Regions from separate parts of the Pantoea sp. X-Soil-ISGK-421 genome, predicted to be linked through region 2. Evidence: riboswitches for the same ligand, from Rfam matches in the RefSeq annotation. Region 2 holds a riboswitch; each other region holds the start of a gene.
What was found. A riboswitch is a leader RNA that binds a small molecule or an ion and turns the genes downstream of it on or off. The one in region 2 is predicted to bind thiamine pyrophosphate.

Region 1 (7,873 bases), on a different replicon from region 2:
TTTGGCGCGATTCTTGGTTCGGGCGTTGGCGGCGGTTTGGTGGCGGATGGCCGTATCATCACCGGACAGAACGGTCTCACCGGCGAATGGGGGCATGGGCCGATCACGCTAACGGAAGTGGAGATCGAAGGCGTCACGCTGCGGCTGCCGCGCAAGGCGTGTCCGTGCGGCCAAAAAGGCTGTCTTGATAGCTACGGAGGTGCGCGCGGGCTGGAAAACCTGCATCAGACGTTGCATCACCGCCCGGCGAATAGCCTCGAAATAATCGAACGTTGGCAGCAGCAAGATGCGCAAGCGCAGCAAACCCTTCAGGCATGGCTGCAAATTGTCGGTCAGCCGCTGGCGTACAGCATCAATATCACTGGCGCTTCACGCGTGGCAGTCGGTGGCGGGCTGGCCTCGGTTGTTCCGCTGATTGATGCGTTAGATGAGGTGGTGCAAGGCTACGTGCTACGCCGCACCTCACATCGTTTAGTGGTGCCTGGCGAGTTCGCGCATCACGGCGGCATGATGGGCGCCGCGCTGCTGGCCCGGCAAAGTCAGGGATAATGTTACCCGGTGCGCATAAATGCGCACCCTACGACGTAGGGTCGCCCTTCATGGCGACCGATGCCTCAGCGTCACCCCAGCCATTAACACATAATTGCGCTATCATATGCCGCTTACTTAACTCAGTTGCGACGATGGTTGCTGTTTAATGCGTCCACGATCCTGACTGAGTTCTTCACTTGCGGTTCGGAAAACACATGTCATCAGTACAACCCCAACTCACTCAGCTGCCGGATGAGGCATCGCTGCCGCGTCAGAGCGTGCTGAAAGCTCTGTTCGCGCTCGGCACCGGCGGCTTTGCCATCGGTACTGGCGAATTCGTCATCATGGGCCTGCTGCCCGACGCAGCCAAAGGCCTTAACGTATCAATCCCTTCCGCTGGGCATCTCATCAGTATTTACGCGCTCGGTGTGGTACTGGGTGCGCCACTGCTTGCGGTGCTAGGCGCGCGTGCCTCACGTCGTAACTTCCTGATGACGCTGATGGGCCTGTTTGCCGCCGGTAATTTGTTAAGCGCCATTGCGCCAGGTTATTACTCAATGCTGCTGGCGCGATTCCTTGCCGGTTTCCCCCACGGCACCTTCTTTGGTGTGGCGGCGCTGGTCGCGGCAGGTTTGGTTGAGCGCCGCAAACGCGCGCAGGCGGTGTCGATGGTGCTGTTTGGCCTGACCATCGCCAACTTACTCGGCGTGCCTGCCGTTACCGCTATCGGCCAATGGTTTGGCTGGCGCGATGCCTTTGCCATTGTCGGCGGCCTGGCGCTGGTGACCTTGCTGTTAGTTTGGCTGTGGGTGCCGAACGTGGCGGGCGACAAACATGCCAGTCCGCTGCGCGAGCTGTCAGCCCTGACGCGTAAACAGGTGCTATTGACGCTGGCGATTGGCGCGGTGGGCAGCGGCGGATTGTTCTCAGTGTTTAGCTACGTCAAACCGACCATGACCGAACTGGCGCATATGCCGGTAAGCTGGATCCCGGCGGTGCTGGCGCTGTTTGGCTTGGGCATGATTATCGGTAATATCGCGGGGGGACGTCTGGCCGATCGCGGCATTGAAAAGACCATTCGCATTTTGCTGGTGTGGTCGTTCCTGGTGCTCAGCGCTTTCGTGTTTGCCGCGCACTATGCGCTGGCGGGTGCCATCAACATAATGCTGGTGGGCACCATGGTGGCGCTGGCAGCCGTGTTGCAAATCCGGTTGATGGATGTGGCCGGTGATGCGCAAACCATGGCGGCGGCGATGAACCACTCAGCGTTTAATCTGGCCAATGCGCTCGGCGCGTGGCTGGGCGGTGTCACCATATCGGCCGGTCTTGGATGGCAATCCACCGGATGGGTGGGGGCGATTCTGGCGGTATTTGGCCTGCTGATTCATGCCGTAGCGATGCGCGATGCGCGCCGCAAATCGATTACCTTTGCGCACGAGAGTCATTAAACCGTGGTGGTCGCCATTAATGGCGACCCTACGAATAGTGAAAGCGCATAAACGGCGATTCTGTGGTTTTAGGTTTTGTAGGGTGCGCATTCATGCGCACCTGGTCAAATCACGCCAATTTCTGCTGCAAAAACGCCATAAATACCCGATGAATTTCACTGCGCTGGCGATGCTGCGGATAGAGCGCATTGAGATTGAGCGACGTGGGTTGCCACTCTTCAAGCACGGTAATCAGCTCGCCACTGGCTAACGCCGGCGCCACAATAAACTCCGGCAACATAATCAACCCCAGCCCGGCAATCGCCGCATCGCGTAACATTTCCCCGTTATTACTGACCATCGGTCCCTGCACGCTGATCACTTTGCGTTGCTCGCCGTTAAACAATTCCCAACCAGTCTGGCTTTCCCGTCCATAGCGCAGGCACAAATGTTCACTTAACTCTTCCGGCGTGCGCGGTGCGCCAGCACCCTGCAAATAGGCCGGGCTGGCACAGATGACACGGCGAAACTCGCCCAACCGCTTAGCAATCAAACTGGAATCGGGCAGCGTGCCAATGCGAATCGCCATATCAAAACCTTCGCCCACCATATCAACGTGACGGTCTGCCAGTTCGACCTGAAACTGCAAGCCCGGATGCAGGCTGAGAAACTCGGCAACAAACGGCGACAAATGACTGATGCCAAACGACATCGGTACGCTCAAACGAAAGCTGCCTTGCAGCACCTGACGACGACCGGATACTGCCAGCTCGGCTTCCTGCACATCATCCAGAATACGCTGAGCATGCTGCGCAAACAGCTGGCCATTATCGGTCACCGACAACTTCCGCGTGTTGCGATTCAGCAGCCGCGCGCCGAGTGACTCCTCTAGTGCGGCAATGCGGCGACTGACATATTGCTTCGACAGCAGCAGCTGTTCGGCGGCGGCGGTGAAGTTACCCGCTTTGATTACAGCTACATAGATACGGAGATCTTCAATCTGCATATTGTCCACTTATCGGTGACAGTCATTGTCATGATGACGCATTGTTAGGCAAATCAGTTTACGTATACTTATCTGCAACGGGAAGGGCAATCGCCCCCCACAGCACATTTGAGGAGCAGACCATGATTGAACAACGCCTGTCAGAACAACGCGGAGTGGGTGACCACGGTTGGTTGAATTCGCATCATACCTTCTCTTTCGCCAGTTACTGGGACCCAAAGCAGACCGGTTTCTCTGATTTGCTGGTGATCAATGATGACCGCGTTGCCGCGGGACGTGGATTTGGTGCGCACCCGCACAACAATATGGAAATCATCTCCTATGTGCTGGAAGGCGCGCTGGAGCATAAAGATTCAATGGGCACCGGTTCGGTGATTGTGCCGGGCGACGTGCAGTTGATGAGCGCCGGTAGCGGCGTCACGCACAGCGAGTTTAACCACTCGAAAACGGATAAGGTCCACTTCCTGCAGATCTGGATTGTGCCCGGCGAACGTAACACGCAACCGGGTTATCAGCAGGTTTCCGTGCCAGAGAGTGACAAGCGTGGCCAGCTGCGTTTAATCATTTCGCCAAATGGTGATAACGGTTCACTGAGCGTGCATCAGGATATTCGTATTTATGCCGGACTGTTCGACGGTGTGGAGCAGCAGACCTTAACGCTGGATGCCGATCGCTACGCCTATATCCATGTGGCACGCGGCAGCATTGAAGTCAACGGTGTGGCGTTCAAAGAAGGTGACGGCGCCCGTGTTCGCAACGAAAGCGCGCTGCAGTTCGCTAATGGTAATGATGCGGAAGTGCTGGTGTTTGATTTGCGTCCACTGGAAGTGAATCATCCACAGCGTTAATGATTAAAAATAGTACAAAGAGCAGTGCGAGCCATCGCGCTGCTTTTTTTTATGCGCGATCACAGCGTATGTAACACTTTTTCTTAACATTAATTGCAGTGATTACGATCGCAATAATTATTTCCATACTCTCTTTAATAGTTAGCCAATGAACCTAAGCATCACGGCTTAACATGGAGAGGGCAGCATGCAAGAAAAAATTCCCGGAACGCGCTGGTATCGCGTCATCGCCCCAATTCTTATCACCTGCATTGTCTCATTCATGGATCGCGTCAATATCAGCTTTGCGCTGCCTGGCGGCATGGATCAGGATTTGGCAATCACCAGCCAAATGGCTGGCGTGGTGAGCGGCATCTTCTTTATTGGCTATCTGTTTTTACAGGTGCCGGGCGGACGTATCGCGGTCAATGGCAGCGGTAAACGCTTTATCGCCTGGTCGCTGGCCGCGTGGATGGTTGTCTCCATCGCCACCGGTTTTGTCACTAACCATTATCAGCTGCTGGCGCTGCGTTTCGTGCTGGGGATTTCCGAAGGCGGCATGCTGCCAGTGGTGTTAACCATGGTCAGCAACTGGTTCCCGGAAAAAGAGCTGGGGCGCGCCAACGCCTTTGTCATGATGTTCGCGCCGTTAGGCGGCATGTTCACCGCACCGATTTCCGGTTACATCATCAATGTGCTGGACTGGCGCTGGCTGTTTATTATTGAAGGCCTGCTTTCTGCCGTGGTGCTGCTGGTGTGGTGGCTGGTGATCGCCGATCGTCCAGAAGAGGCGCGCTGGTTACCGGCCCGTGAAAAAGAATATTTGTTGCGCGAACTGGCGCGCGAAAAAGCACTGCACCTGCAAAAGGAACCGGTTAGCAAAGCGCCGTTGAAAGCGGTGTTCCGCAACTCGGGCCTGATGAAGTTAGTGGCGCTCAACTTCTTTTATCAAACCGGTGATTACGGTTACACACTGTGGCTGCCAAGTATCCTGAAAAATCTCACCGGCACCAATATGGCGGGCGTCGGTCTGCTGGCGGCGATCCCCTTTGTCGCCACCGTGCTCGGCATCTACGCCATTTCATGGTTAAGCGATCGCACCGGTAAGCGCCGATTGTGGGTGATGGTGTCGCTGTTCTGCTTTGCCGCGGCATTGCTGGCTTCGGTGGTACTGCATGACAATGTGGTGGCGGCCTATATTGCGCTGGTGGTGTGCGGCTTCTTCCTCAAAGCGGCAACCAGCCCGTTCTGGTCGATTCCCGGACGAATTGCTGCGCCTGAAGTCGCGGGTAGCGCGCGTGGTGTCATCAATGGTTTGGGTAATCTGGGCGGATTCTGCGGACCGTATTTAGTCGGGATCATGACGCTGCTGTACAGCCAAAACGTGGCGATTTGCTGGCTGGCGGGGTCGCTGGTGATTGCCGGTATCTTTACGCTGTTACTGCCTAAAGCGTGCGATATCAATCCGTCTGAAACGCGCCGACAATTGAAGCGTAATCATTTGATGAGTGTGAAACATTGAGTGAGGCGAGGCTGGCACTATTCTGAATATTAACCAAAGAAAGTCATCATAAATAAAAAGGGAGCGCCTGATGAGGTGCTCCCTTTTTAATGATTCAGTCAATCGACAAATGGTGAATAGCCAGCACTGCGCGCGCCGCTTCTTTGCCTTTCTTAATGAAATGCTCGGTATAGAAGTTTTCGATAACATCAACCGGCTGGAAATTATGTGGCGTTAATGAAACGGAAAACACCGGCACGTTGGTGGTCAGCTGCACATTCATCAGGCCATCAACCACCGCAGCGGCAACAAAATCATGGCGATAGATACCGCCGTCCACCACCAGCGCGGCGCAGACAATCGCATCATACTTGCCGGTTTCGGCCAGACGCTTAGCCAGCAATGGCATTTCAAATGCGCCAGGCACTTCCAGCACTTTTAATTCCGCTTCAACGGATTGATCGGCTAATTCTTTTTCAAAACCTACCAGGGCGTTATGGACAATTTCTTTGTGCCAGCCGGCTTTAATAAATGCAATTTTAATATTGTTCATGGTTATTCCGACATCACCTGTATTTGTTCTTGCGCATAAAATAATGTGTTTGTATACCATATGTTACGCTGGTGATCCACCAAGTCCAGGTAGCGATAAATGCCTTCACGCTCGCCTGTGAGGATGTAAAAACCGCTGTCACAGCTGGCACATTCCGTAGCGGCGCGATTTATCGCGCAATAAATTACGCCGCTACGGAATGTGCGGTGACTGAATAGCGCACTTGACGGCGGCCAACGCCTGCAATACAAATAGACGCGTCGGGGGAGTCTCGCCAAAGAGACTGAGAGGCTAATTGCGCATTGCGCGGCTTAGCGACCCTTTGAACCTGACCCAGTTGATACTGGCGTAGGAAGACTGACAGTCTTTTTCATCGGGCTGTCTGGCGCTCAGGCAAGCTCGATGGTTGCGCCATTTCCCTTCTCCTGTATCTGCGGGTCTCAGCTAACACTGAGAGGCCGATGTGAATTCCCCCTTTTTGAACATCCTGGAACCGGCGCTGTGAGCCGCTGGAGCGTGCTCGGCTGCGGCGTGGCGGGCTTGTGCGTGGCAACCTTGCTGGCGGAACGCGGCGAAGACGTCGAGGTCATTGGCGATGAATCACGCCAACCGGCATCGTGGTTTGCTGGCGGCATGCTGGCGCCCTGGTGTGAAGCCGAAAGCGCGCCGCGCGACGTTATCACCCTTGGACAACATGCCGCCGCATGGTGGCAATCGCGCATCAGCAGCATTGAGCATCAGGGCACGTTAGTGGTTGCGCCACCGCGCGATAGCCAGGAACTCAACCGTTTCGCCTGCATGACCGAGCAGCATCACTGGATCGATCCTGCAGACATCGAACCGGCGCTGGAAGGACGCTTTGCGCGCGGACTGTTTTTCGCCCAGGAAGCGCACCTCGATCCGCGGCTGGCGCTGCAGGAGATGCGTGACACGCTGATCGCGCGCGGTGTGCCCTTCAACCGCACTGCACCGAGTGGACAGATTATCGATTGTCGCGGCATCCACGCCGCGCCTGAACTGCCGCGCCTGCGTGCGGTGCGCGGCGAGATGCTGATCCTGCACAGCGATGAAGTGCAGTTTTCCCGCCCGATTCGTCTGCTGCATCCGCGTTTTCCCTGCTATCTGGTGCCGCGTCGCGGCGGCCATTTCATGCTCGGCGCCACCATGATCGAAAGCGACGATGCCAGCGCCATCAGTGCGCGCGCCATGATGGAGCTGCTCAGCGCCGCATACGCGATCCATCCGGCCTTAGCCGAAGCGCGCGTGATTGAGAGCGGCAGCGGACTGCGTCCGGCCTATCCGGCAAATCTGCCGGAAATTCATTATCACAACCAAACCTTTTATCTCAACGGCCTGTATCGCCACGGTTTTCTGCTGGCACCGATGCTGGCTGAGCAGCTAATGCAGCGCCTTTTCGGGGAGCACTTAAATGAATATTCAGCTTAACGGCCGCGCCATCAGCACCCAGGCCAAGAGCCTGAGCGAATTGCTGATCGAGCAGCAAATTGATGTAGCCTGCGTTGCCACTGCCTTCAACGGGGCTTTTGTGCCAAAAAGCCAGTACGACACACAGCTGCTGGACGAAGGTTGTCAGCTCGAAGTGCTGTCACCGATGCAGGGAGGTTAAGCGATGTTCTACGATTTTGATCCACAATCTCGCTTCCTGCTCGGCACCGCCGGCTATCCTTCGCCCGCCATTTTGCAGCAGGCGGTTGCCGCCTCCGGCACCGACATCATTACCGTCAGTTTGCGGCGCGAAGGCGCGGCGGGGGCGGCTTTCCGCGAATTATTGACCGGCCTCAACATCCGCGTGTTACCGAATACCGCCGGTTGTCACACGGTGAAAGAAGCCGTCACCACCGCCCATATGGCGCGGGAACTGTTCAACACGGCGTGGATCAAACTGGAAGTCATTGGCCATGCCGACACGCTGCAGCCCGATCCTTTTGCGCTAGTAGAAGCAGCGCGCATCCTCACTGAAGACGGCTTTCAGGTGTTCCCGTATACCACCGAAGATCTGATCGTTGG
Region 2 (7,873 bases):
TTCACTGATTGCGCGTTATGAGAACCGCGCCATCAAACATCGCACCTATCAAATCGCCACCGATGGTACACAAAAGCTGCCGCAGCGTCTGCTGGATAGCGCACGCTGGCATCTGCGCAAGGGTACCTCGTGCGATTTCGTGTTGCTGGGCGTTGCCGGTTGGATGCGCTACGTCAGCGGCGTGGATGAGCAAGGTCAAAGCATTGAGATCCGCGATCCACTGAAAGATCAGCTGGCAGACATCGTGGCTAACAGTGAGGAAGGTGCGGCGCGCGTTAAGGCGTTGCTCGGCCTAAACGCCGTGTTCGGCGACGATCTGCTGAAGGAAACCGTACTGGTCTCTCGCGTAACCGAACTGTATCTGCAATTGGTACAACAGGGCGCGCGCGCCACGGTTCAAAGCCTCGTCACACAAGGCTAAGCGCCTGCACAAATGTGTAGCGCAGACGCAGCGTGCTGATTAGACTGAACCTTTCTTAACGGGCTGGCAGATGCCAGCCGTAATACGGATATTGCTGCATGTCGACTGCCTATACCATAACCACCAGCGAACCGGTAAATCAGCAGATCTATCGTTATCTGCGCAAAGATATTGTGACCTGCGTTATTCATCCGGGCTCGCTGCTGTCGGAGAAGGAAGTGTCGGCGCGTTTTAACGTGTCACGTCAGCCGGTGCGTGAAGCCTTTATCAAGCTGGCAGAGGCCGGGTTGGTGCAAGTTTTACCGCAGCGCGGAACCTTCGTTCGCAAGATCTCCGCCCAGCGTGTGGCCGATGGTCGCTTTATCCGTGAAGCGGTAGAAATCGCCGTGGTACGCCGCGCTGCGCAGGAAATCGGTGCGACGGGATTGATGGCGCTGGAGCATAACTTACAGCTGCAGCGTCTCGCCGCTGAGCGTCATGACAGCCAGGCATTTTTAACGCTGGATGATGAGTTTCACCGGTTGATTGCTGAAGGGATTAACTGCCTGCTGGCATGGGAAACGGTGGAGAACATCAAAGCCACCATGGACCGCGTGCGTTTTCTGACGTTGAGCGAAGTGTCACCGCCGGAGCGTTTAATTCAGCAGCATGAAGATATCTATAGCGCGTTGAAAGCACATGATGTCGAGGCGGCTGAAACCGCGATGCGCCGCCATTTGCAGGAGATGATTATGACCATCACGCCGATTGCCGAGCGTAACAGCGAGTGGTTTGAAGCGCCTTAATTTGAGAGCTCGCCATTCATGGCGTAATGCAGCTCACTTAAGCAATTAATTGCCTGGTTATGCAGGTGCGCATGAATGCGCACCCTACGATAACCCAGCTCTGTGAACGTAGGGTCGCCATTCATGGCGACCTTTCTCACATTTAAGCGATGGTAACGTCTTTTGACAAATACACATCCTGCACCGCATTAATCAGCTGCACGCCCTCTTTCAACGACTTTTTAAACGCTTTACGCCCGAGAATTAGCCCCATGCCGCCAGCACGTTTGTTAATCACGGCGGTACGCACCGACTCCGCGATATCGGTTTCTCCGGCCGATGCACCGCCAGAGTTAATCAATCCCGCACGTCCCATATAGCAGTTCGCCAACTGGTAACGCACCAAATCAATCGGGTTTTCTGTGGTCAGTTTGCTATACACGCGTTCATCGGTATGACCAAATTTCACCGCGTTATAGCCACCGTTATTTTCCGCCATCTTCTGCTTAACGATATCCGCTCCGATGGTGGCCGCCAGATGGTTGGCCTGGCCGGTTAAATCGGCGCTGGCGTGATAATCAACGCCCTCTTTCTTGAAAGCATCATTACGCAGATAAGCCCACAATACCGTCACCATGCCCAGCTCATGCGCACGTTCAAAGGCTGCCGAGATCTCTTCGATCTGCCGACGCGATTGTTCAGAACCGAAGTAGATCGTTGCGCCAACCGCCACCGCGCCCAGATTGAACGCCTGCTCAACGCTGGCATACAACGTCTGATCGTATTGGGTGGGATAACTCAGGGTTTCGTTATGGTTCAGCTTCACCATAAACGGAATGCGATGCGCATAGCGGCGTGCCACCGAGGCCAGCACGCCATAGGTGGATGCCACGCAGTTACAGCCGGCTTCAATCGCCAGCTCAACAATATTCTTCGGATCGAAATAGGCCGGATTGGCGGCAAAGGAGGCGCCCGCTGAGTGCTCAACGCCCTGATCGACCGGCAGAATCGATAAATAGCCGGTGCCCGCCAGACGTCCGGTGTTGTACAGCGTTTGCATATTGCGTAATACGGTGGGAGAGCGATTGTTGTCGATCATGACGCGATCGACATAATCCGCGCCGGGTAAATAGAGGCTATCCGCTGGAAGAGTCATGCAGCGATGTTGAAGAAGGCTGTCCGCTTCTTTGCCCAATAACTGTTCGATGTCCGTCATGTTCGCTCCTGATAAATGGCTGGATTGGAACCGGCCGTTGCCGATTCGCCCCCAACAGCCTGGACCGGAATGCACCAGGCAGGCAAATTGCTGACTCCATTTTTCAGACGGATGCGCAATGAAAAAGCGGCAATCTGGCGTTACGCCCTACCACCACTGATGGAAATGGTGCACCGGCCCAATGCCTTTTCCTACTTCCAGCGAATCGGCGTGCAGCAGCGCTTGCTGCAGCCAGGCTTTGGCTTCTGCCACCGTCGTCACCCAATCATCATGACGCGGACGCAATGCGGCCAGCGCCGCCGACAGCGAACACCCCGTACCATGCGTGTGACGCGTGTTAACACGTGGCGCGGTAAAGCGCTGACGTCCGTCGCGGGTAATCAGCCAATCCGGGCTTTCGGCATCGCTAAGATGTCCGCCCTTCATCAGCACCGCTTCACAGCCAAGATCGAGCAGCGCATCGCCCTGCTGCAACATGGTTTTCTCATCCTGCGCCATCACGCGTCCCAACAGCGCGGCGGCTTCCGGCAGATTTGGCGTGATCAGCGACACCTGCGGCAGCAGCAATTCGCGCACGCTGGCTACCGCATCCGGCGACAGCAGCGCATCGCCGCTTTTGGCGATCATCACCGTATCCAGCACCACAAACGGCAAACGGGCCCGTTTTAGCCGCTCTGCCACTACTTCGACAATCGCGGTTTCTGACAGCATGCCAATCTTAGCGGCATCGATGCGCACATCATCCAGCACCGAATCGAGTTGTGCGCCAACGAAATCAGGTTCGATGCGATAGACCGACCGCACGCCGCAGGTGTTTTGTGCCACCAGCGCAGTGATAACGCTGGTGCCATAAGCGCCCAGCGCGGAAAAGGCTTTGAGGTCGGCCTGAATACCCGCGCCGCCGCTCGGATCGGTGCCAGCAATGGTTAACGCGTTGATGCGTTTCATGCATTCACCTCCAGCGTCCACAACGTATCAAGGAACGCGGCGACAAAACTGCCCGGCCCTTCGACTTTACGCGCGGCCAGCTCACCGGCCAGCGACATCACGCGGCAGGCCGCAGCGACATGTTGCAGGCGATCGCCCGGTAAGCTGCTAAAGGCGGCAACCACCGCCGACAGCGCGCAACCTGTGCCCACCACGCGCGTCATCAGCGGACTGCCACCGGGAATGGCCAGCGTTTGCACACCGTCAGTGACGTAATCGACTTCACCGGTAACCGCTACAACGGTTTGGTAATCACCTGCCAGTTGCTGGGCCGCACTTAGCGCAGCATCCGCATGATGCAGGCTGTCCACACCGCGTCCGCCGCTTGCCTGGTTCGCCAGGGCGAGAATTTCTGAAGCATTACCGCGAATCGCCGCCGGTTGCAGGCTCAGCAACTGTTGGCAGAAGGCGGTGCGCAGCGTTAATGCGCCGACCGCCACCGGATCCAGCGTCCACGGCGTGCCTGCGCTTTGCGCGGCTTGCACCGCCGCTAACATGGCATCACGACGATTGCGCGTTAGCGTGCCGACGTTAATCAATAACGCATCGGCAAAACCCGCAAATTGTGCCGCCTCTTCAGGATCGATCACCATCGCAGGCGAGGCTTGCAGCGCCAGCAGCACATTGGCAGTAAAGGTTTGCACCACGTCATTCGTCATGCAGTGCACCAGTGGCGCTTGCTGACGCAGCAGTTGCAGTGAGTGCGCGAGTTGCGCAGGGGAAAGAAGGTCAGGCTTTTTCATAAGGCTCCCAACCGGCGATCAAGAAGGCGAATGCGGTCAGGCATCTGACTTCCCTACGCTGGCATTATCCAGATCAGGTCAGCGGGTGTATCTCAGCCCTGTTTACAGGGGCACCCCGAGTCATAGCATGCAGGTGTTGCTTCATGCCGCAGACAGGATAATGGCAGCGTTGAAGCTTGTAAATCAGCCGATGTGATGAAAGTGGCGCTGTTGAGTGCCAATTAAAAACCAATCATTTGAGACAAGACTCATTTCAACTTGATAAATATCAAGCTCATTTTGCGCAAAAAACGGCCTAATAGCCCTCCGGATTTGAAGAGAAACCCCGCCCACTCGATTCCGGTAGCGATAATGAAATTAAAATTCTTCAGCTTTATTCCACATGCGCATAAATGGCACAACATCCAAATATCCCGCAAGGGCGCGATTTCTCCCACCGGCAGAACTTATTTTTCCACTCACATTGAAGCGCGTTGTAAACGATGCGGCGAATATCTGAACAAGGTGTATTACCGCGATATCAGTGATGCCGAAGCAAAACGCTGGTTGGGTTAGCAACATCCATATATAAAAAAAGCCCTGCAACACAGATTGCAGGGCTGTTGCGTGGCTATCGCAAAAACTTATTCAGCCGGTTTGGTACGAATCAAATAATCAAAGGCGCTGAGTGAGGCTTTCGCGCCTTCACCGCTGGCGATGATGATCTGCTTGTACGGCACCGTGGTGCAGTCGCCGGCCGCGAACACGCCTTTCAGGCTGGTTTCACACTTGGCATCAATGATGATTTCGCCCATTTTGGTGCGCTCAACCGCACCTTCCAGCCAGGTGGTATTTGGCAACAAACCAATCTGCACGAAGATACCGCTCAGCGCGATTTCGTGGCTGGTCTGGTTATTACGGTCGATGTACGTCAGGCTGGTGACTTTGCTGCCGTCGCCTTTCACTTCGGTGGTCTGTGCATTCAGAATCACATCGACGTTTTTCAGGCTGCGCAGTTTGTCTTGTAGCACTTTGTCGGCGCGCATTTCGCTGGCAAATTCCAGCAGCGTAACGTGCTCAACAATGCCTGCCAAATCGATAGCCGCTTCCACGCCAGAGTTACCGCCGCCAATGACCGCGGTGCGTTTGCCTTTAAACAGCGGACCGTCGCAGTGTGGGCAGTAAGTCACGCCCTTGGTGCGATACTGCTCTTCACCCGGCACGCCCATATTGCGCCAGCGTGCGCCGGTGGCAATGATGATGCTGCGAGATTTCAATACCGCGCCAGATGCCGTTTCAATCGCGTGCAGACCGCCCTCTTTCACCGCTGGAATCAGCTTGATGGCGCTCTGGGTATCAATCACATCCACGTCGTAATCATCAACGTGGGCACGCAGAGAACCGGCGAGCTTAGCGCCTTCAGTTTTCGGCACAGAGATATAGTTTTCGATATCTACGGTATCCAACACCTGGCCACCGAAACGCTCGCCCATCAGGCCAGTACGAATACCTTTACGTGCCGAGTAGATGGCCGCTGCTGCGCCCGCTGGGCCGCTGCCGACGATCAGCACTTCGTAGGCATCACGCTTATTCAGCTCTTCCGCCGCGCGCTTATCGGCATTGGTGTCCACTTTACCGACGATTTCCGCCAGGCTCAGACGACCCTGCCCGAACTCTTTACCGTTCAGGAACACGGCCGGCACGCCCATCACGTTGCGCTCGGTGATTTCGTTCTGGAACATACCGCCGTCAATCGCAGTATGGCTGATACGCGGGTTCAGCACCGCCATCAGGTTCAGCGCCTGTACCACGTCAGGACAGTTGTGGCACGACAGTGAATAATACGTTTCGAAGTGGAAGTCGCCTTCCAGCGCCACAACCTGATCCAGCAGGCTTTGCGCTTCTTTCGAAGGATGTCCACCGGTTTGCAGCAAGGCTAAAACCAGTGAAGTAAATTCGTGACCCATTGGCGAACCGGCAAAGCGCGGCCCACTGTTACGGCCTGGGTTGGTGATCAGGAAAGAGGGTTTACGAACCGGACGATCGTTCTCTTCACGGAAGCTGACTTTTTCTGACAAGCTCGCGATATCAGCCAGCAGAGTACGGATCTCTGTGGATTTAGCGCCATCATCCAATGTGGCAATCAACTCAACCGGTTTCGTTAGTTTCTCAAGGTAAGCCTTGAGTTGGGTTTTTAAATTGGTGTCGAGCATAGTGAGTTCCTGTCATGAAAATCGGGTGCCGTAGCACCCGATAGAGAAAGATCGAATGGCGTGATGTTGGCTTAGATTTTGCCAACCAGGTCCAGTGATGGAGCCAGTGTTGCTTCGCCTTCTTTCCATTTTGCCGGGCAAACTTCACCTGGGTGAGAAGCAACGTACTGAGCTGCTTTCACTTTACGGATCAGGTCAGATGCGTCACGGCCAATGCCTTCTGCGGTGATTTCAATCGCCTGGATGATGCCTTCCGGGTCAACGATGAAGGTACCGCGGTCTGCCAGACCTTCGTCTTCGCGCATGATTTCGAAGTTACGGGTCAGCGCGCCAGTTGGGTCACCGATCATCGCGTATTTGATTTTTGCGATGGTGTCAGAAGAACCGTGCCAGGCTTTGTGGGTAAAGTGCGTGTCGGTAGAAACAGAGTAGATATCTACACCCAGTTTCTGGAATTCTTCGTGATGGTCTGCAACGTCACCCAGTTCGGTTGGGCATACGAAGGTGAAGTCAGCCGGGTAGAAGAAGAAAACACTCCATTTACCTTCAACGTCTTTCTCGGTGACTTCGATGAATTCGCCGTTTTTGAACGCTGCGTTTTTAAATGGTTTGATCTTGGTATTAATGATGGACATGGTGACCTCCGTTAAAAGATGTGATGCAAGTTACAGAATTTTCGGGCCAACTTCTAATATGCAGACGTTATCAATCAGATAACTAAAAGCTATCAAAGCGCCGACACCAGATTTCATGCGGCTCGCGGGGGCATTCTACACAAAAAGGCCCCGGTTCTGACAGGCTTTATCTTTTCAGGATGAAACTGCTACTTTAAGTAGCGTTGTTGCACGGATTTGTAGCGGCGCGATTTATCGCGCATCTTTTAGTCCGAACCAAACATCAACTGCGCGCAATAAATTGCGCCGCTACAGCATCTGCCTACCTCACTAAATGGAGCTCTCAGTTGCAAATACGTTCTTTTGACGAAACCGATCGCCCTTTTCTGCGCACGCTGTATCTTGCCGCCCGTCGCCATAACTGGACGTGGCTGGATGGCGATGATTGGCAGTTAGAAGATTTCGATGCGGTGATTTTGGGCGAAACCGTGCTGGTGGCCGAACAGGATGGGCATCGCGTGGGTTTTGCGGCGGTACTGGATAACGACAACTTCCTGCATAGCTTGTATGTTGATCCGGCTGCGCAAGGGCAAGGCGTGGGCAGCGCGCTGTTAGAAAAAGTGCAGTCGCGATTTAGCTCAACGGGCGCGCTGAAATGCCTGCAACAGAATCAGGCAGCTTTGGATTTTTATCTCAAACACGGCTGGCGCCGTGAAGCGGTCGGAGAAGGCGAGCAGGGAAAATATGTGCTGATGCATTTTCCGCTGGCGTCTGGCACCAGCGGAAATGGGCGGCGTTAAACCGCGCGGAACGCGATGTCGCCCGGAATGATTTCACCCTGCCAATAGAGCTGCGCCGCGACGCGTCCAGCCAACTGACGATAGAGCGCGGTAAAATCACTGTCAGGACGGCGCACCACGGTCGGTTCGCCATCAT
Region 3 (7,873 bases), 2.4 Mb from region 2:
GGCGATGGTGAGCAGGTTGCAGCGGGCGAGACCGTAGCAAACTGGGATCCACATACCATGCCGGTCATCACTGAAGTGGGCGGTTTCATTCGCTTCACTGACATGATCGACGGTCAGACCATTACCCGTCAGACTGACGACTTAACCGGTCTGTCATCGCTGGTGGTTCTGGATTCTGCAGAACGTACTGCGGGTGGTAAAGATCTGCGTCCTGCGCTGAAAATTATCGATGCCAACGGAAATGATGTTCTGATTCCAGGTACCGATATGCCAGCTCAGTACTTCCTGCCGGGCAAAGCGATTGTTCAGCTGGAAGATGGCGTTAAGATCAGTGCCGGTGACACGCTGTCGCGTGTGCCGCAGGAATCTGGCGGTACCAAGGATATTACCGGTGGTCTGCCACGCGTTGCTGACTTGTTCGAAGCGCGTCGTCCGAAAGAGCCAGCAATCCTGGCGGAGATCAGCGGTATCATCTCCTTCGGTAAAGAGACCAAAGGTAAGCGTCGTCTGGTGATTACGCCGGTTGATGGTAGCGAGCCGTACGAAGAGATGATTCCAAAATGGCGTCAGCTTAACGTATTCGAAGGTGAGCGCGTGGAACGTGGTGACGTCGTATCTGACGGCCCAGAATCTCCACACGACATCCTGCGTTTGCGTGGCGTCCATGCTGTGACCCGTTACATCACTAACGAAGTGCAGGAAGTTTACCGTCTGCAAGGCGTTAAGATTAACGATAAACACATCGAAGTCATCGTTCGTCAGATGCTGCGTAAAGCAACCATCTCGAGCGTGGGCAGCACCGACTTCCTGGAAGGTGAGCAGGCTGAATACTCGCGCATCAAGATCTCTAACCGTGAACTTGAAGCGAATGGCAAAATCGGCGCAACATTCATGCGCGATCTGCTGGGTATCACCAAAGCGTCACTGGCAACCGAATCGTTCATCTCTGCAGCATCGTTCCAGGAAACCACGCGTGTCCTGACCGAAGCCGCAGTAGCAGGCAAGCGCGACGAACTGCGCGGCCTGAAAGAGAACGTTATCGTGGGTCGTCTGATCCCAGCCGGTACCGGTTATGCTTATCACCAGGATCGTATGCGTCGCCGCTCTGTAGGTGAAGCTCCGGTTGCACCGCAGGTTACTGCGGATGAAGCCTCTGCTAGCCTGGCAGAACTGCTGAACGCAGGTCTGGGCGGAAGAGACGACGAGTAATTCGTCTGCTAAAGCTGACCTACAAAAAACCCTGCCTCGGCAGGGTTTTTTTTATCTAATTCTGTCAAAACTTGCGGCAGACATCTGCACGCGTCAGCCCGATGTCGCGCAGCTGGCTATCCGTTAAATGTGACAGGATACGGCGGGTTTCACGCCGCGCTTGCCAGTTTTTAACCATGCGCACCACGCCGCGAAAGATATCCAGTAAAGTCACATCGAAAGGTCTTGCTGCGCGGTTTTGATCAAATTCCATAATCCTTGCCCTCATTAGGTTGCCTGAGAAGCATTGTCCAATTTCACGTCATTACAATACAGATGCACAAAACACATATCTTTAACATACAGATTGCAATCTTAGGGATCTGAATGGTAATAATAGATCCTAACTGTACTGGTTTTCTGTCATTAATGACTGGGTGAAGCATACTATGACGCGCTACCAACATTTGGCATGTTTGCTTTCGGATCGTATTGAGCAAGGATTGTATCGCAGCGGCGAGCGGTTGCCGTCAGTGCGTACGCTCAGTCTGGAGCATGGCGTAAGTATCAGCACCGTGCAGCAGGCATATCATCTGCTGGAAGAGAAACAACTGATCGTGCCGCAGCCACGTTCTGGATATTTCGTTGCGACACGAAAAGCCACACCGCCCATGCCCGGTATAACCCGACCCGCACAGCGTCCAGTGGAGATTACCCAGTGGGAGTCGGTGCTGGAATTGCTCAGCAGCCGTACTAATAGCGATGTGTTGCAACTCGGAAGCGGTATGCCCGATTTGACTCAACCCACATTGAAACCACTGTGGAAAATTCAAAGCCGCATGGCGCAGAAACAGGATGTTGATCAGCTCAACTATGACAGCTTGTTGGGCGTTGCAGCATTGCGTGAACAGGTCGCGCGACTGACGATCGACAGCGGTTGTCAGCTGACTTCAGAAGATATTGTAATCACCACCGGCTGCCATGAAGCATTGTCGATTTCTATTCGTGCAATATGCCAGGCGGGGGACATCATTGCTGTCGAATCCCCCACTTTCCACGGCACCATGCAGACCTTGCGCGGCTTCGGCATTCGCGCCATTGAGATTCCCACCGATTCGGTGACGGGCATTAGCCTTGAAGCGCTGGAACTTGCCTTCGAGCAGTGGCCGATTAAAGCGGTGGTGGTAGTACCAAACTGCAATAATCCGCTAGGATTCATCATGCCCGAATCCCGTAAACGTGCGTTGGTAACGCTGGCGCAGCGTTTCGATGCCGCGATTATTGAAGACGATGTGTATGGGGAACTGGCGTGGGAATATCCTCGTCCCGTTACCATCAAGTCGCTGGACCAGGATGGCCGCGTGTTGCTGTGCAGTTCGTTCTCCAAGACGCTGGCACCGGGATTGCGCGTGGGTTGGGTGGCGCCGGGGCGCTATCGCGATCGCGTGCTGCATATGAAATACATCAGCACCGGTTCGACGGCAACACAGCCTCAGCATGCGGTCGCTGAATTTATTCGACTTGGTCATTATCTGCCGCATTTGCGGCGCATGCGTCAGGTGTATCAACGCAACTATGAAACGTTCAGTTGCTGGGTGCGGCATTATTTTCCGTGCGGTATTTGTGTGTCTCGCCCGCAGGGTAGTTTCCTGATGTGGATTGAATTGCCAGAGGCGTTTGACGCGGTAAGGCTCAATACCGAATTGCGTGAGCTGAATATGCAGGTTGCGGTAGGTTCGCTGTTTTCGGCTTCGGGTAAATATCGCAACTGCTTGCGCCTGAATTACGGCTTGCCAATGAATGAGCATACCGAGCAGGCGATAGCCCAACTCGGAGCCGCTGTAGAACGGGCCATGCTGGCCTGTAGTGTGGAAACCGTGCATACCTCCTCCTTAGCATTGTAAAGAAAGGCAGGGCTGGGAGAGGTTAAGACCAGCCCTGGCCCGCTGCAAGCGACAGCGGGCAGGGACACTTTAGCCTTATCAGGAAATGACGCTAGCCGTTACATCACGCTGCTGCGCGACAGATTCCAGCGTTTTCTCCTCACTTACCACGCATTACATTGCTTCTGCAGGTTCGATTCCATTTTCCACTAATGCCAGCAACTGCTGCGTTGCCTCACGCCAGTCTCCGGCCTGGGTAATCGCGCTCACCACCGCAATGCTGCCAACGCCTGTAGCCAGTACTTCAGGCACGCGCGCCAGTGAAATACCGCCAATTGCCACGGTTGGCACATCCTGCAAACGCGCCAAATGACGCTTCAACTCCATCACGCCCTGTGGCGCAGAGGGCATGTCTTTGGTTTGCGTCGGATAGATGTGGCCAAGTGCAATGTAAGATGGGCGCAGCGCCAGAGCCCGATCCAGCTCGGCATCATCGTGCGTCGATAAACCCAGACGCAATCCCGCCTCACGAATAGCCGCCAAATCGGCCACATCAAGATCCTCTTGACCGAGGTGTACGCCATAAGCGTGGTATTTGATGGCTAAGCGCCAGTAATCATTGATAAACAAGCGGGCGCGATACTGTTTGCCGAGCGCAATCGCCTCGCGTACGGCATCTTCTACCTCATGATCCTCGCAATCTTTAATGCGCAGCTGAATGGTGCGCACACCGGCTTCCAGCAAGCGCGCGATCCAATCCACGCTATCAACAACGGGATACAGCCCCAATTTTGGCGCTGTGGCAGGAAAGGCGTCGGTCATACATTGTCCTCTTTAAGGGTATCGGCAGCGTGATAGAGCTCGCCGCCACGATGGCGGAAGGCATCCGACATTTGCGCCATACCCATTTCAATCGGCTGAGCTTCAGCCTGTTGGCGGGCGGCAAACTCACGCACTTCCTGAGTAATTTTCATCGAGCAGAATTTCGGGCCGCACATCGAGCAGAAGTGTGCCACTTTTCCCGATTCCTGCGGCAGAGTTTCATCGTGATAGGCGCGTGCGGTGTGCGGATCGAGCGCCAGATTGAACTGATCTTCCCAGCGGAATTCAAAACGCGCTTTCGACATCGCATTGTCGCGGATCTGCGCACCCGGATGACCTTTCGCCAGATCTGCCGCGTGTGCGGCTATCTTGTAGGTAATTAGGCCTTGCTTCACATCTTCTTTATTCGGTAAACCGAGGTGCTCTTTCGGCGTCACGTAGCACAACATCGCACAGCCAAACCAGCCAATCATGGCGGCACCGATACCGGAAGTGAAATGGTCATAACCGGGGGCGATATCCGTGGTGAGCGGGCCAAGTGTGTAAAACGGTGCTGCGTGGCAGTGCTCGAGTTGTTCAGTCATATTGCGACGGATCATCTGCATCGGCACGTGTCCAGGACCTTCAATCATCACCTGCACATCATATTCCCAGGCGATTTTGGTCAGTTCACCCAGCGTATGCAGTTCGGCAAATTGCGCCTCATCGTTGGCATCCTGAATCGAACCGGGACGCAGGCCATCGCCAAGCGACAGGGCCACATCGTAGGCGGCGCAAATTTCACAAATCTCGCGGAAGTGCAGATAGAGGAAGCTTTCGGTGTGATGTGACAAACACCATTTCGCCATAATCGAGCCGCCGCGCGACACAATACCGGTCAGACGTTTGGCCGTCATCGGCACGTAGCGCAGCAGCACGCCAGCGTGGATGGTGAAGTAGTCGACACCTTGTTCCGCCTGTTCCAGCAGCGTGTCGCGGAAAATCTCCCAGGTGAGGTCTTCCGCAATTCCATTTACTTTTTCCAGCGCCTGATAAATCGGTACCGTACCGATCGGCACCGGGCTGTTACGCAAAATCCATTCACGCGTTTCATGGATATAGCGGCCGGTGGAGAGATCCATCACGGTATCTGCACCCCAGCGCGTTGACCACACCAGCTTCTCCACTTCTTCTTCAATTGACGAACTTACCGCCGAGTTACCGATGTTGGCATTCACTTTTACCAGAAAGTTACGACCGATGATCATCGGTTCGGTTTCCGGATGGTTAATGTTGCTCGGGATGATGGCACGGCCGCTGGCCACTTCCTGACGGACAAATTCCGCGGTGATATTGTCCGGCAGATTGGCGCCAAAGCTGTAACCGGCATGCTGCTGTAGCAGCACTTCACCACGAATACGCTCGCGGCCCATGTTTTCACGCAGCGCAATAAACTCCATCTCCGGCGTGATGATGCCCTGACGTGCATAGTGCAGTTGAGTAACGCAGCGACCCGCTTTGGCACGGCGCGGTTGTGGCAGATGCTCAAAGCGCAGGTGATCGAGCCCTTCATCGGCCAGACGTTGTTGGGTGTAGCGTGAACTCAGCTGGTGGATGGTTTCGCTGTCGCCGCGTTCTTCGATCCAGTCGGCGCGCAGCCTGGCGAGTCCCTGATGTACATTGATCGCCGCTTCAGGATCGCCGTAAGCACCGGCAGTGTCATAGACCGGTACCGCTTCATTCTGTTCGTACTGTGGATTATCTTTGCTGCCGCCGATGTGCGTCGGGCTCAGCTGTATCTCGCGCATCGGTACACGAATATCCGCGCGGCTGCCGGTGATCCAGATGCGTTTCGAGTTAGGGAAAGCGGTTCCCTGCAGGGAATCGATAAATTCTTGTGCCTGGGCACGTTGTTCACGACGAGAGGTTTTAACAGCAGACATAGCAATTTTCCTGTGAAAGTTGGAAGTTGCTTGTCCAGAGTTCGGAAGGAGTAACAGAAACGATGCTGGGCGCCAACGTACATCGTGCTGATGATGTCTACTCTTGTTCCCTTCGCAGGTACTAACCTGATCAGGTTCCGCGGATCCCGAATTAACGGTCTCAGCCCCATTGGGCACTCCGACAAGTTGATGTTTTACGATATAAGCTACTTTGCTTGCTATTTCACGCCTGGGCAGTGCTCGTGACCGTCACGTACTACGTGTACGCTCCGGTCCCTGCGCGCTGTCCGAGCGTGAACTCGCTGCGCACGCTACGCTTATATCGCAAAATTTGACTCTTTATTGTCGTTAAAGAAGACATTAAAAAAGCCCTTTCAGCATAAGAGGGCTTTTCTGGAATAACAAGTTTTTTACAACTGAAGGCATTCAGGCCGGGCGGGCAATGATGCTGTCGTTGGCAACCGGCAGTCTTGCGAGCTGATTATCCCATGCGAGTTGCACCAGTTTATCTTCAAGCGTGAAGCGCGACTCCAGCACTTCACCGACTTCAGAGAGCGCCGTTTGAAAATCTACGCAATTATCGTCGTTGATAGCTTGCTGCAGGTGGCTGTCATAGAGCTGCATCATGTGGTCTGTATTCGCCTCGAGTGCCGGATAGATCTGCGCAGCAACCATCAGTGGGTTATCTCCCTGCATCTCGCTGATGATGTGTTCATACACGCTGAAATGACCGGTTGAAAGGTAGTCCACCAGATTGTGGCAGAAGGCATCAAGCGCCTGTTCATCCAGCGTGGTTAACGCATCTTTTTGCGGCTTCATGCCAACAAGCTCATAGTACGTGACGAGCAACTGTCTGCGGGCACGCAACCATGAATCAACCAATTCATTTCCGCCGCCTACACGCTGTGTCAGGTCATCTAACTGGTTAAGCATATGGGGCTCCAGGTAGGTTATAGTTGTTTATTACACACTTAATATTAGGGTTTCAGCGTGCGGTTTGACGCTAAGGACAACGATTAAGATGCAACGTGAGATCTCAAGCTTAGACGCTGGATGGTGGATTGTCAGCCATGAGCAAAAACTTTGGTTGCCGCAAGGCGAGTTGCCGTATGGCTTATCCATTGAGTTTGGACTCAGTGGTAGCAGCGGTATGTTAATTGGCGAATGGCAGGGCGAGAATGTCTGGCTGGTACGCGAATCGCGTCCGGACAGCATGGGCTCAGTGCGCCAACTGATTGATGAGGATGTGGGCCTGTTCCAAATTGCCGGGCGTGGCGTGCAGTTGGCGGAGTTTTACCGATCGCATCGCTGGTGCGGCTATTGTGGCCATGAGATGCACATCAGTAAGCGCGAATTTGCCTGTTTGTGCAATCACTGTCGCGAACGCTATTACCCGCAAATTGCACCGTGCATCATCGTCGCCATCCGCCGTGGCGATGAGATCCTACTCGCTAATCATGCGCGTCATCGTAACAACATCTATACCGTGCTGGCGGGTTTCGTCGAAGTGGGCGAAACATTAGAACAAGCGGTGGCGCGGGAAGTCATGGAGGAGAGCAACGTCCGGGTCAAAAATGTGCGTTACGTAACCTCGCAGCCCTGGCCGTTTCCGCAGTCATTAATGGTGGCATACATGGCTGAATATGACGGCGGCGATCTGCAACACGATGGCAAAGAGCTGCTGGATGCCGGTTGGTATCGTTATGACGATTTGCCGCTGCTGCCGCCGCCCGGCACCGTTGCACGTCGTCTGATTGAAGATACCGTTGCCCTGTGTCGCGCCAGCGCGACGTGAAAATGCTACACTGCCGGCCTTAGCATGAGAGAGCCCATTATGAGTGAACTGAAGAACGATCGTTATCTGCGCGCCCTGTTACGTCAGCCGGTAGATGTCACGCCGGTATGGATGATGCGACAAGCCGGGCGTTATTTGCCGGAGTACAAAGCCACGCGCGCTGAGGCCGGTGATTTTATGTCGCTGTGTAAGAATGCTGAGCTAGCGTGTGAAGTCACGCTGCAACCGCTGCGTCGCTATGCGCTGGATGCGGCGATCCTCTT
Region 4 (7,873 bases), on a different replicon from region 2:
CATAAGTTCGCAGCTCGCCGTTGCTGAAGTTCTCTCCCGAAAGGGTAAAGAAGTAGCCGTACACATCGCCAAAGTCGTCATTGACGATGGGCGCGCTGACGCCGGGCGGAAACTGGCGCGTGGCATCGTCCACGCGGCGACGCAGTTCATCCCACACCTGCGGCAAGTCGTCGGCGCGATAATGGCTGTGAATCGTGACGGTGATCTGCGATAAGCCGTTGCTGGAAATCGAACTGACGTTGTCGAGGGACGGCAAACGCTGCAAGGCGTTCTCCAGCGGCAGCGTCACTTCCTCTTCCACCTGCTGGGCCGAAGCGCCGGGATAGTGCGTCACAATCACCGCCGATTTGATGGTAAAAAGCGGATCTTCCAGGCGACCGATATTGAGCAGCGCAAAAATGCCGCCCACGCCGAGCAGCAGGATCACCAGCCAGCTGCGAATCGGGTATTTAAGGAACTGTTCCAGCAGGCGCATCACAGACCTCGCTCGCGTGTCCACAAGCGTACCGCCTGACCATCACGCAGATCGCTGACGCCCGCGACCACAATACGATCGCCCACGTTCAGCCCGGAAAGGATTTCGATGCCCTGTGCATTGAGTTTTCCCACCACCACTGGCTGCTGCTGAACGTTAAGCACATCGCCTTCACCGCTGATTAGCCACACGTAAGGCTGATTTGGCAGGCTGTGATCCGGGTTAAACACCGCGTTGGCGGGTACGCGCAGCAGCGGGGTGCCATCGGACGTGGGCAGGTTGTGCATCTGCACTTTTACCGTGCCGCTCAAGCCGCTGACCTGCGGTAAATCTGTGGGACGCGGCATCGTCAGCACCACTTGCCAGGTTAGCGTGGCGGCATCAGCTTCTGCGCGATGTTCTTTATATGCCGCGCGAAACGTACGGCCCGGCAGCGCATTCAGGCTGATCTCCGGCTGATAGGTCGCGTTCTGCACGTCAAGGCTGGTAAACAGGTTTTCCGGCACGCTAAAAATCACATCCAGCACATCGTTACGGCTGATCACCGCCACCGTTTGTCCGGCGGCGACCACCTGATGATTTTGTGACGCGACGCTGGTGACGATGCCGTCAAAAGGTGCGCGCAAGGTATGGTAATCCAGCTCCTGTTTGGCGATGTTGAGCGCCACGGCGGCGGCGTCGCGGTTCGCCTTTTGCACATCCATATCAGCTTGCGAAACGGCACTGCGCGTGGCCAGCGCACTAAAGCGTTGATACTGGCGATCTGCCAGCCTGAATCTGTTCTGCTGATCGTTGACCCGCAGTTGCGCATCAGTATCGATCAGCCGGCCAATCACCTCGCCAGCCTTAACATGGCTGCCTTCACGCACCTGCAGCTGCGCTAGCCGACCGGTACGCTTAAAGGCTAACTCGGTGTAATCGCCGGCTGAAATACGCGCCGGAAATAGCCTGACTTTCTCTGTGGTATTTTCACTCAGTGTTAACGCTTTAATTACGCGAGGTGTGGTGATTTCACCACCGCTTTTATTGTCACAGCCAATCAAAACCAAACAAATTAGAAGTGCGCCCAGCACTGGCCAATTATTCATGCCCCTGCCTCAATAAGAAAGAAAGGGCGGGAATATGCCATTAGATGAAGCAGTGAATAATGACCCTCCGCAATATAAGGGTCATTAACAGGGGTGGATTAAAGGTGTTTAACTTTCGTTTAATTTCGCTGTGTATAGCGAAACTAATTATCCCGCCATGCGTGAAACGATATTGTAGGTCAGAAAACCAATCGCGGTAGTTGATGATACCGCAATGAAAATAAAGAAGATAATCATCGGAAATGTCAGTTTATGTATTTTATTCAAAATAATTCCCCATCAGGTTAATAGAGTCTGGCACAAACGGTGAAGATATATTCGTTACGTGAGCTTTCTAATCGGGTGAAAATAATAACACTGAGTAATTAGTGCTTTCTTTATTAGCATCACACTTTCAAATCGGTAAAAACATGACCACGGTCAGTATGCTTCGGGAAAATATAATTAAAATGTGTTTTTTATTTTCGCACGCTTTTATATTTTCATTTCAATCTCACGGGGTTAATTATGACCGTTATTCCTATTCAGCCAAAACGTTCGGAGGCAACCGCGCGGCCCTATTATCAGCAGGATAACGCCGCCGTATTTAAAGCAATAAACAGCTCACCCGCGGGATTGAGCACAACCGACGCTCAGCAACGATTAACCGCCAACGGGCCAAACGTGCTGCCGCAGAAAGCGGAAAAATCACTGTTGATGCGTTTTCTGGCGCATTTCAAAGATGTGCTGATCTATATCCTGCTGGCGGCCGCGGTGATCACTGCGGTGATGGGCCATTGGGTCGATACCTTTGTCATTCTCGGCGTGGCCGTTATCAACGCGCTAATCGGCTTCATTCAGGAAAGTAACGCAGAAAAGTCGCTGAAAAGTATTCAGAACATGATGTCGAGCGATGCCATGGTGCTACGCGATGGCCAGCAGATTACCGTCGCCACTCAGGATCTGGTGGTGGGCGATGTGGTCATGCTGCGCCCAGGCGATAAGATCCCGGCGGATTTGCGTCTGTTTGAAGTGCATAACCTGCGCGTCGAAGAGGCGATTTTGACCGGTGAATCGACGGTGGTATCTAAGAATACCGTGGCACTGGAGGGCGAGAAAGCGCTCGGCGATCGCCTGAACCTGGCCTATTCCGGCACGACCGTCAGCTCGGGTACCGCGCTGGGCGTGGTGATCGCCACCGGCGGCGACACGGAGTTGGGCCACATCAATGCGATGATCTCCGCGATTGAAGAGGCGAAAACCCCGTTGCTGGTGCAGATCGACAAACTCGGTAAAGCCATTTTCGGCATCATTATGTTGATGATGGCGGCGCTGTTCGTGTTTGGTTATCTGCTGCGTGACATCGCGGTGACGGAGCTGCTGTTGTCGGTGATCAGCCTCGCGGTGGCAGCCGTGCCGGAAGGCTTACCGGCGATTATCTCGATCATTCTGTCGCTCGGCGTGCAGTCGATGGCGCGCAATCACGCCATCATTCGTAAGCTGCCGACTGTCGAAACGCTCGGCGCCATGACGGTGATCTGCTCGGATAAAACCGGCACGCTAACCATGAACGAAATGACGGTAAAAGCAGTGGTGCTGGCGAATAGCCAGTGGCGCATCAGCGGCAACAGCTATGAACCTAAAGGTGAGTTTACCCTTGAAGCCGGCCAGCAGTCCGATGCGCTGATGCAGGGTTTTTTGCAGGTGGTAGATATCTGTAACGAGAGCCAGCTGCGTCAGGATGCCAACGGCAACTGGGGCATTGTCGGTGGCCCAACCGAAGGTGCGCTAAAAGTGCTGGCCGCCAAGGCGGGCATTCAGAGTGACAACGTGCAGATCCTGAGCAAGCTGCCGTTTGATTCGGCCTACAAATACATGGCGGTAAGCTGCCTGATTGATGGCAAGCCTTGCTTGCTGATGACCGGCGCGCCTGATGTGTTGCTTGCGCTGTGTCAGCAGCAGCAGGGAGCGACAGAGGCGGAAGTCATTGATCGCCGCTATTGGGAAGCGGCGATCACCACTTACGCCAGCGAAGGCTTGCGCACCGTCGCCGCCGCGTGGCGCTGGCTGCCGGAAGCGCAGCACTCTATTGATCACGATGATTTACGTCACGGCATGCAGATGCTGGGACTGGCCTGCATGATGGATCCGCCGCGTCCGGAAGCCATCAGCGCCATTCGCGACTGCCAGCAGGCCGGAATTCGCGTGAAGATGATCACCGGCGATCACCCGGAAACCGCGATGGCGATTGGTCAGATGTTGGGCATTGGTAACAGCGACTCCGCCATCACCGGTTATCAGCTGGAGCACATGGATGATGCCGAATTGGGTGTGGCCGCGCGCGAGTACGACATCTTTGCTCGTACCAGTCCCGAGCATAAGTTGCGTCTGGTGAAAGCGCTGGAGAGCAGCGGTGAGATCGTTGGCATGACCGGTGATGGCGTCAATGATGCGCCCGCACTGAAGCAGGCCAATGTCGGTATCGCGATGGGCATTAAAGGCACTGAAGTGACCAAAGAGGCGGCAGATATGATCCTCGCCGATGACAACTTCGCCACTATCGCTGCGGCGGTGAAAGAGGGCCGACGCGTCTACGATAATCTGAAGAAAACCATTCTGTTTATCATGCCCACCAACCTCGCGCAGGGATTGCTGATCATCATTGCGATTCTGATGGGCAACTTGCTGCCGCTGACGCCGGTGCAGATTTTGTGGATGAACATGGCGACCTCAGCAACGCTGTCGTTTGGTCTGGCATTCGAACCGGCAGAACGCAACATCATGCGCCGACCGCCGCGTAACGCGCGCAGCCCGGTGATGGATGGTTACGCCATCTGGCGCGTGATCTTCGTGGGTCTGCTGATTTCAATTAGCGCCTTTGTGCTGGAAGCCTGGCTGCAGCCGCGCGGCTACACGCCGGAGTTTATCCGCACCGTGTTGCTGCAGATGCTGGTGACCGCGCAGTGGGTTTACATGCTGAACTGCCGCAACAGTAACGGGTTCTCGCTGGATGCAGGTTTGCTGAAAAACCGGGGTATCTGGCTGGTCACCGTGGTGCTTATCGCGCTACAGGCGATGATTATTTATGTTCCGCTGATGAACACGCTGTTTGGCACCACGCCGCTGCCGTTTAAATACTGGCTGATTTCGTTGGCGGTAAGCGCCGGAATCTTTGTGCTGGTGGAGATAGAAAAGCGTTTGACGCGAGGATGGCGTGTAGCAGGTTAAGTGCTGGCTGAGAGATATTCCTTGTACGTTAGAAATTCCGCTGCGCATGCATCGGCTGGCTAACAGCATGCCGGTACGCAGTGGCGCGCCAGTGGAACTTGAACGCATTGTTGAGGTGCTGAGGGAGAGTAAAAGGTATATCGATGGACTGCAGCGCAACGATGGCTAAATCAGGCATATCAGGGCGTTAAATCCGCACCGCTGGAAGGACAATCTCTTTCAGCGGTGCGGATTCAGTCAGATTATTTCTTAGGAATTTCTGAAATCTCTTTCACGTCACTCTTATTCATTTGCTGCTTCACGCCATTGGCATCCACATAACCCAGCAGGCCGGTTTCCGCATCCTGTGGTTTGCCATCAGTTACGATGGTGCGACCATCATTGGTGTGGATAGCGTAAGAAGTACGCGTACATCCGGTCAGTGCGGACAGGGCAATCACTGCAGTAATAGAAAGCAAAATTGATTTTTTCATTAGTCTCTCCAGACAGTTATAAGGATATTAATTATCCAGTTCGCTCATGTTGGTAATCTTGTCGCGATTGATCTGCTCAGTTTTACCGGTTTGCGCATCCTTATAGGAAACAAGGCCCGTGTCGCTGTCGATTTGCGGCTTGCCAGACGTCACGATAGTGCGTCCGTCGGTAGTCTTAATGGCCTGATTAGAAGAACACGCTGACAATGTCATTGCCATAAAGGTGCCAAGAAATGCGGTTGCTAATACTGTTTTTTTCATCGTGATGAGTTCCTTTCAGTGGAATAAGTTTTAACTACCTAAATAGCTTAGAACATTTTTCCGAAACAGCCAGAAAGCGGGGTATTAACGCAACTGGCTATCCTTACTTCCGCGACGATTGTAACCGCTGTTCGCCGCCTGTTTTTTATCCATCTTGCTTTGACAGTTCACGCAATAACGCACGCCCGCTAACGCCGCGCGACGCGCTTCCGGGATCGGTTCACCGCACTCATCGCAAAACTCAGCGCTTTCGCCGTGACCGAGATTTTCGCGGGCGCGGGCTACCGCATCATCAACCGTGGCATCAATTTGTTTGTGAACCGCACCGTCTTCCGACCAACCGCCAGCCATACTTCACCTCCATAAAAACGTATAGGAAAAGTATAAGACACGGCGCGATTAATGCCGGGCAGGTGGGAATGACTGCGTTAATCGCCACCACTTTTAACAGGGTTGACACATCATCGGGCGCCACCCTAGACTGCGGCTTGTTCCAAGGGGTGCTCTGTTAAGGGGCTGAGATTCTACCGGCTGGCGTGTCTGCGCTGGCAACGTAGTGACCCTCCGAACCTGATCCGGCTAATACCGGCGTAGGGATGCGGAACCGCAGGGCGACAGTACGCCCTGATTCCCTCTTTGTGCTTTGTAGCGGACAGTTCGCGCTCTTCAGGCGATGCCTGGGAGTCTCTGCGCAATCGCAAAGGTGGCTATGCACATGAACGAAACCCAAATCATCCAGGCTCTGCTGGCATTCCTGCAGCGCGAAGATGCCTCAGACGACGATTTCAACCAGCTGGCCCTTGAAATCTTCGCCTACCAGTTCACCCATAACCCACCTTATCGCCGCTTCGCCATCCAGCGTGGCCGCACGCCCCTGACGGTGAAAAGCTGGCGCAATATTCCCGCCATTCCGATTACCGCCTTTAAAGATTTGACCCTCAGCTGCCGACCCGTCGACGAAATGGCAGCCATTTTTATGACCAGCGGCACTACCGGCACGGTAAAAGGGCGCAGCTACCACCCAACGCTGGAAGTGTGGAAACATTCAATGCTGCTCAACTTCCGCCGCCGCTTTATGGCAGGCAGAGCACGTATCCGCATGGGCATTTTGTTCCCGGACCCGGTGGTGATGCCGAACTCCTCGCTGGCTACCTATCTCGATGTGGCGCTACAGGAATGTGGTACGCCAGACAGTGCAGTGATGGTGGGCGAGCAGGGTCTCGAAACCGAACTTCTGTTCAACGCGCTGGAGCAGACCGAAGCTCGCGGCGAGCCGTATGCGCTGCTGGGTGCAAGCTACAGCTTCGTGCATCTGCTCGATGAAATGCAGCGCCAGCAGCGGCGCTTCTCGCTGCCTGCAGGCAGTCGCATTCTGGATACCGGCGGGTTTAAGGGCCAGTCACGCGAAATGGGCGCGGAAGAATTCTACGCATCGCTCGCCGCCGCATTCGGCATTCCGCGCCAACACTGCATCAACATGTACGGTATGACCGAAATCAGCACGCAATTCTACGACTCGGGGAATGAACACTGCCCGCCGGTGAAATCAGGACCGCACTGGATCCGCACGCGTGTGGTCAATCCGCTTACCGGTGATGATGTGCCGGAGGGCGAGATTGGCGTGCTGGTGCATCACGATCTGGCGCATTTCAACTCGGTTTCCGCCCTGTTAACGGAAGATGCCGGTGCGATCGTGCCTGGCGGATTTCATCTGCTGGGACGCGCGACCGGTGCTGATGCCAAAGGCTGTTCATTGACCATGGATGCGTTTCTCGCCGGCGCGCGGGCTCCGCTGTGAAAGAAATTGCCGGTCATCTGCCGGGCCTTTCCATTGATGACGTGCAGTGGCACACGCTGAATTTCAGCCATCACGGCGAAAATCTTGAGGTTTGCGTTCCGCAACTCAATGATGAGCAGATAAACGCTCTTTCTGCGCGCATCCGCGCCAACGCCCGCGCCTACCTCTGCCAGCTAAGCGTCGCGCAGATCATTGCCGTCGTTGATCAAGCGGTAGTGCGACTACTTGATCGCCAGCATCCGTTACGTATCAAGGCTGAAAAGCTGCTGCCGATTATCACCGGTTACGATGCCGAAATGGTGCGCCTTGGCCTCACCGGCTACCTGAAAACTTTCCGCCAGCCGCAGCTGAAACGCTTTCTGGCGGAAGATTTCGCCGATCCTCAAATGCTCGACGATTTCCAACCGCGCCCTAAAGGCGGTTTCGCGCGGGCATTTGGCCCGCAGCTATTGATGCACATCTGGGCGGGTAATGTGCCCGGTTTGCCGCTGTGGAGTTTGATCTGCGGTCTGCTGGTCAAAGCGGGCACCATTGGCAAACTGCCGGGCAATGAGCCACTGATGGCGAGCTG

Region 1: another riboswitch for thiamine pyrophosphate. It lies ahead of AC6I8K_RS21755 (FAD-dependent oxidoreductase); the one in region 2 lies ahead of thiM (hydroxyethylthiazole kinase).
Region 3: another riboswitch for thiamine pyrophosphate. It lies ahead of thiC (phosphomethylpyrimidine synthase ThiC); the one in region 2 lies ahead of thiM (hydroxyethylthiazole kinase).
Region 4: another riboswitch for thiamine pyrophosphate. It lies ahead of AC6I8K_RS19420 (LuxE/PaaK family acyltransferase); the one in region 2 lies ahead of thiM (hydroxyethylthiazole kinase).

What each region holds. Positions count from the first base shown of each region.
Region 1 covers NZ_AP035980.1:666,587-674,459, reverse strand. Annotated here, with positions in the region: gene AC6I8K_RS21785 (ROK family protein) at 1-549, shown strand, start outside; gene AC6I8K_RS21780 (MFS transporter) at 747-1,979, shown strand; gene AC6I8K_RS21775 (LysR family transcriptional regulator) at 2,089-2,964, opposite strand; gene AC6I8K_RS21770 (pirin family protein) at 3,087-3,812, shown strand; gene AC6I8K_RS21765 (MFS transporter) at 4,000-5,313, shown strand; gene AC6I8K_RS21760 (6,7-dimethyl-8-ribityllumazine synthase) at 5,408-5,845, opposite strand; TPP riboswitch at 6,098-6,217, shown strand; gene AC6I8K_RS21755 (FAD-dependent oxidoreductase) at 6,347-7,291, shown strand; gene thiS (sulfur carrier protein ThiS) at 7,275-7,472, shown strand; gene AC6I8K_RS21745 (thiazole synthase) at 7,476-7,873, shown strand, end outside.
Region 2 covers NZ_AP035979.1:2,668,051-2,675,923, forward strand. Annotated here, with positions in the region: gene AC6I8K_RS12425 (mannitol dehydrogenase family protein) at 1-421, shown strand, start outside; gene AC6I8K_RS12430 (GntR family transcriptional regulator) at 520-1,206, shown strand; gene fbaB (class I fructose-bisphosphate aldolase) at 1,349-2,401, opposite strand; gene thiD (bifunctional hydroxymethylpyrimidine kinase/phosphomethylpyrimidine kinase) at 2,549-3,349, opposite strand; gene thiM (hydroxyethylthiazole kinase) at 3,346-4,131, opposite strand; TPP riboswitch at 4,165-4,259, opposite strand; gene AC6I8K_RS12450 (hypothetical protein) at 4,483-4,686, shown strand; gene ahpF (alkyl hydroperoxide reductase subunit F) at 4,755-6,323, opposite strand; gene ahpC (alkyl hydroperoxide reductase subunit C) at 6,395-6,958, opposite strand; gene AC6I8K_RS12465 (GNAT family N-acetyltransferase) at 7,285-7,737, shown strand; gene apbC (iron-sulfur cluster carrier protein ApbC) at 7,734-7,873, opposite strand, start outside.
Region 3 covers NZ_AP035979.1:281,952-289,824, forward strand. Annotated here, with positions in the region: gene rpoC (DNA-directed RNA polymerase subunit beta') at 1-1,209, shown strand, start outside; gene AC6I8K_RS01285 (DUF1127 domain-containing protein) at 1,274-1,462, opposite strand; gene AC6I8K_RS01290 (aminotransferase-like domain-containing protein) at 1,638-3,092, shown strand; gene thiE (thiamine phosphate synthase) at 3,246-3,893, opposite strand; gene thiC (phosphomethylpyrimidine synthase ThiC) at 3,890-5,815, opposite strand; TPP riboswitch at 5,906-6,006, opposite strand; gene AC6I8K_RS01305 (Rsd/AlgQ family anti-sigma factor) at 6,242-6,748, opposite strand; gene nudC (NAD(+) diphosphatase) at 6,837-7,610, shown strand; gene hemE (uroporphyrinogen decarboxylase) at 7,650-7,873, shown strand, end outside.
Region 4 covers NZ_AP035980.1:133,370-141,242, forward strand. Annotated here, with positions in the region: gene AC6I8K_RS19390 (efflux RND transporter permease subunit) at 1-475, opposite strand, end outside; gene AC6I8K_RS19395 (efflux RND transporter periplasmic adaptor subunit) at 475-1,563, opposite strand; gene AC6I8K_RS19400 (cation-transporting P-type ATPase) at 2,071-4,770, shown strand; gene AC6I8K_RS19405 (YgdI/YgdR family lipoprotein) at 5,013-5,243, opposite strand; gene AC6I8K_RS19410 (YgdI/YgdR family lipoprotein) at 5,271-5,504, opposite strand; gene AC6I8K_RS19415 (DksA/TraR family C4-type zinc finger protein) at 5,589-5,855, opposite strand; TPP riboswitch at 5,991-6,118, shown strand; gene AC6I8K_RS19420 (LuxE/PaaK family acyltransferase) at 6,220-7,302, shown strand; gene AC6I8K_RS19425 (acyl-CoA reductase) at 7,299-7,873, shown strand, end outside.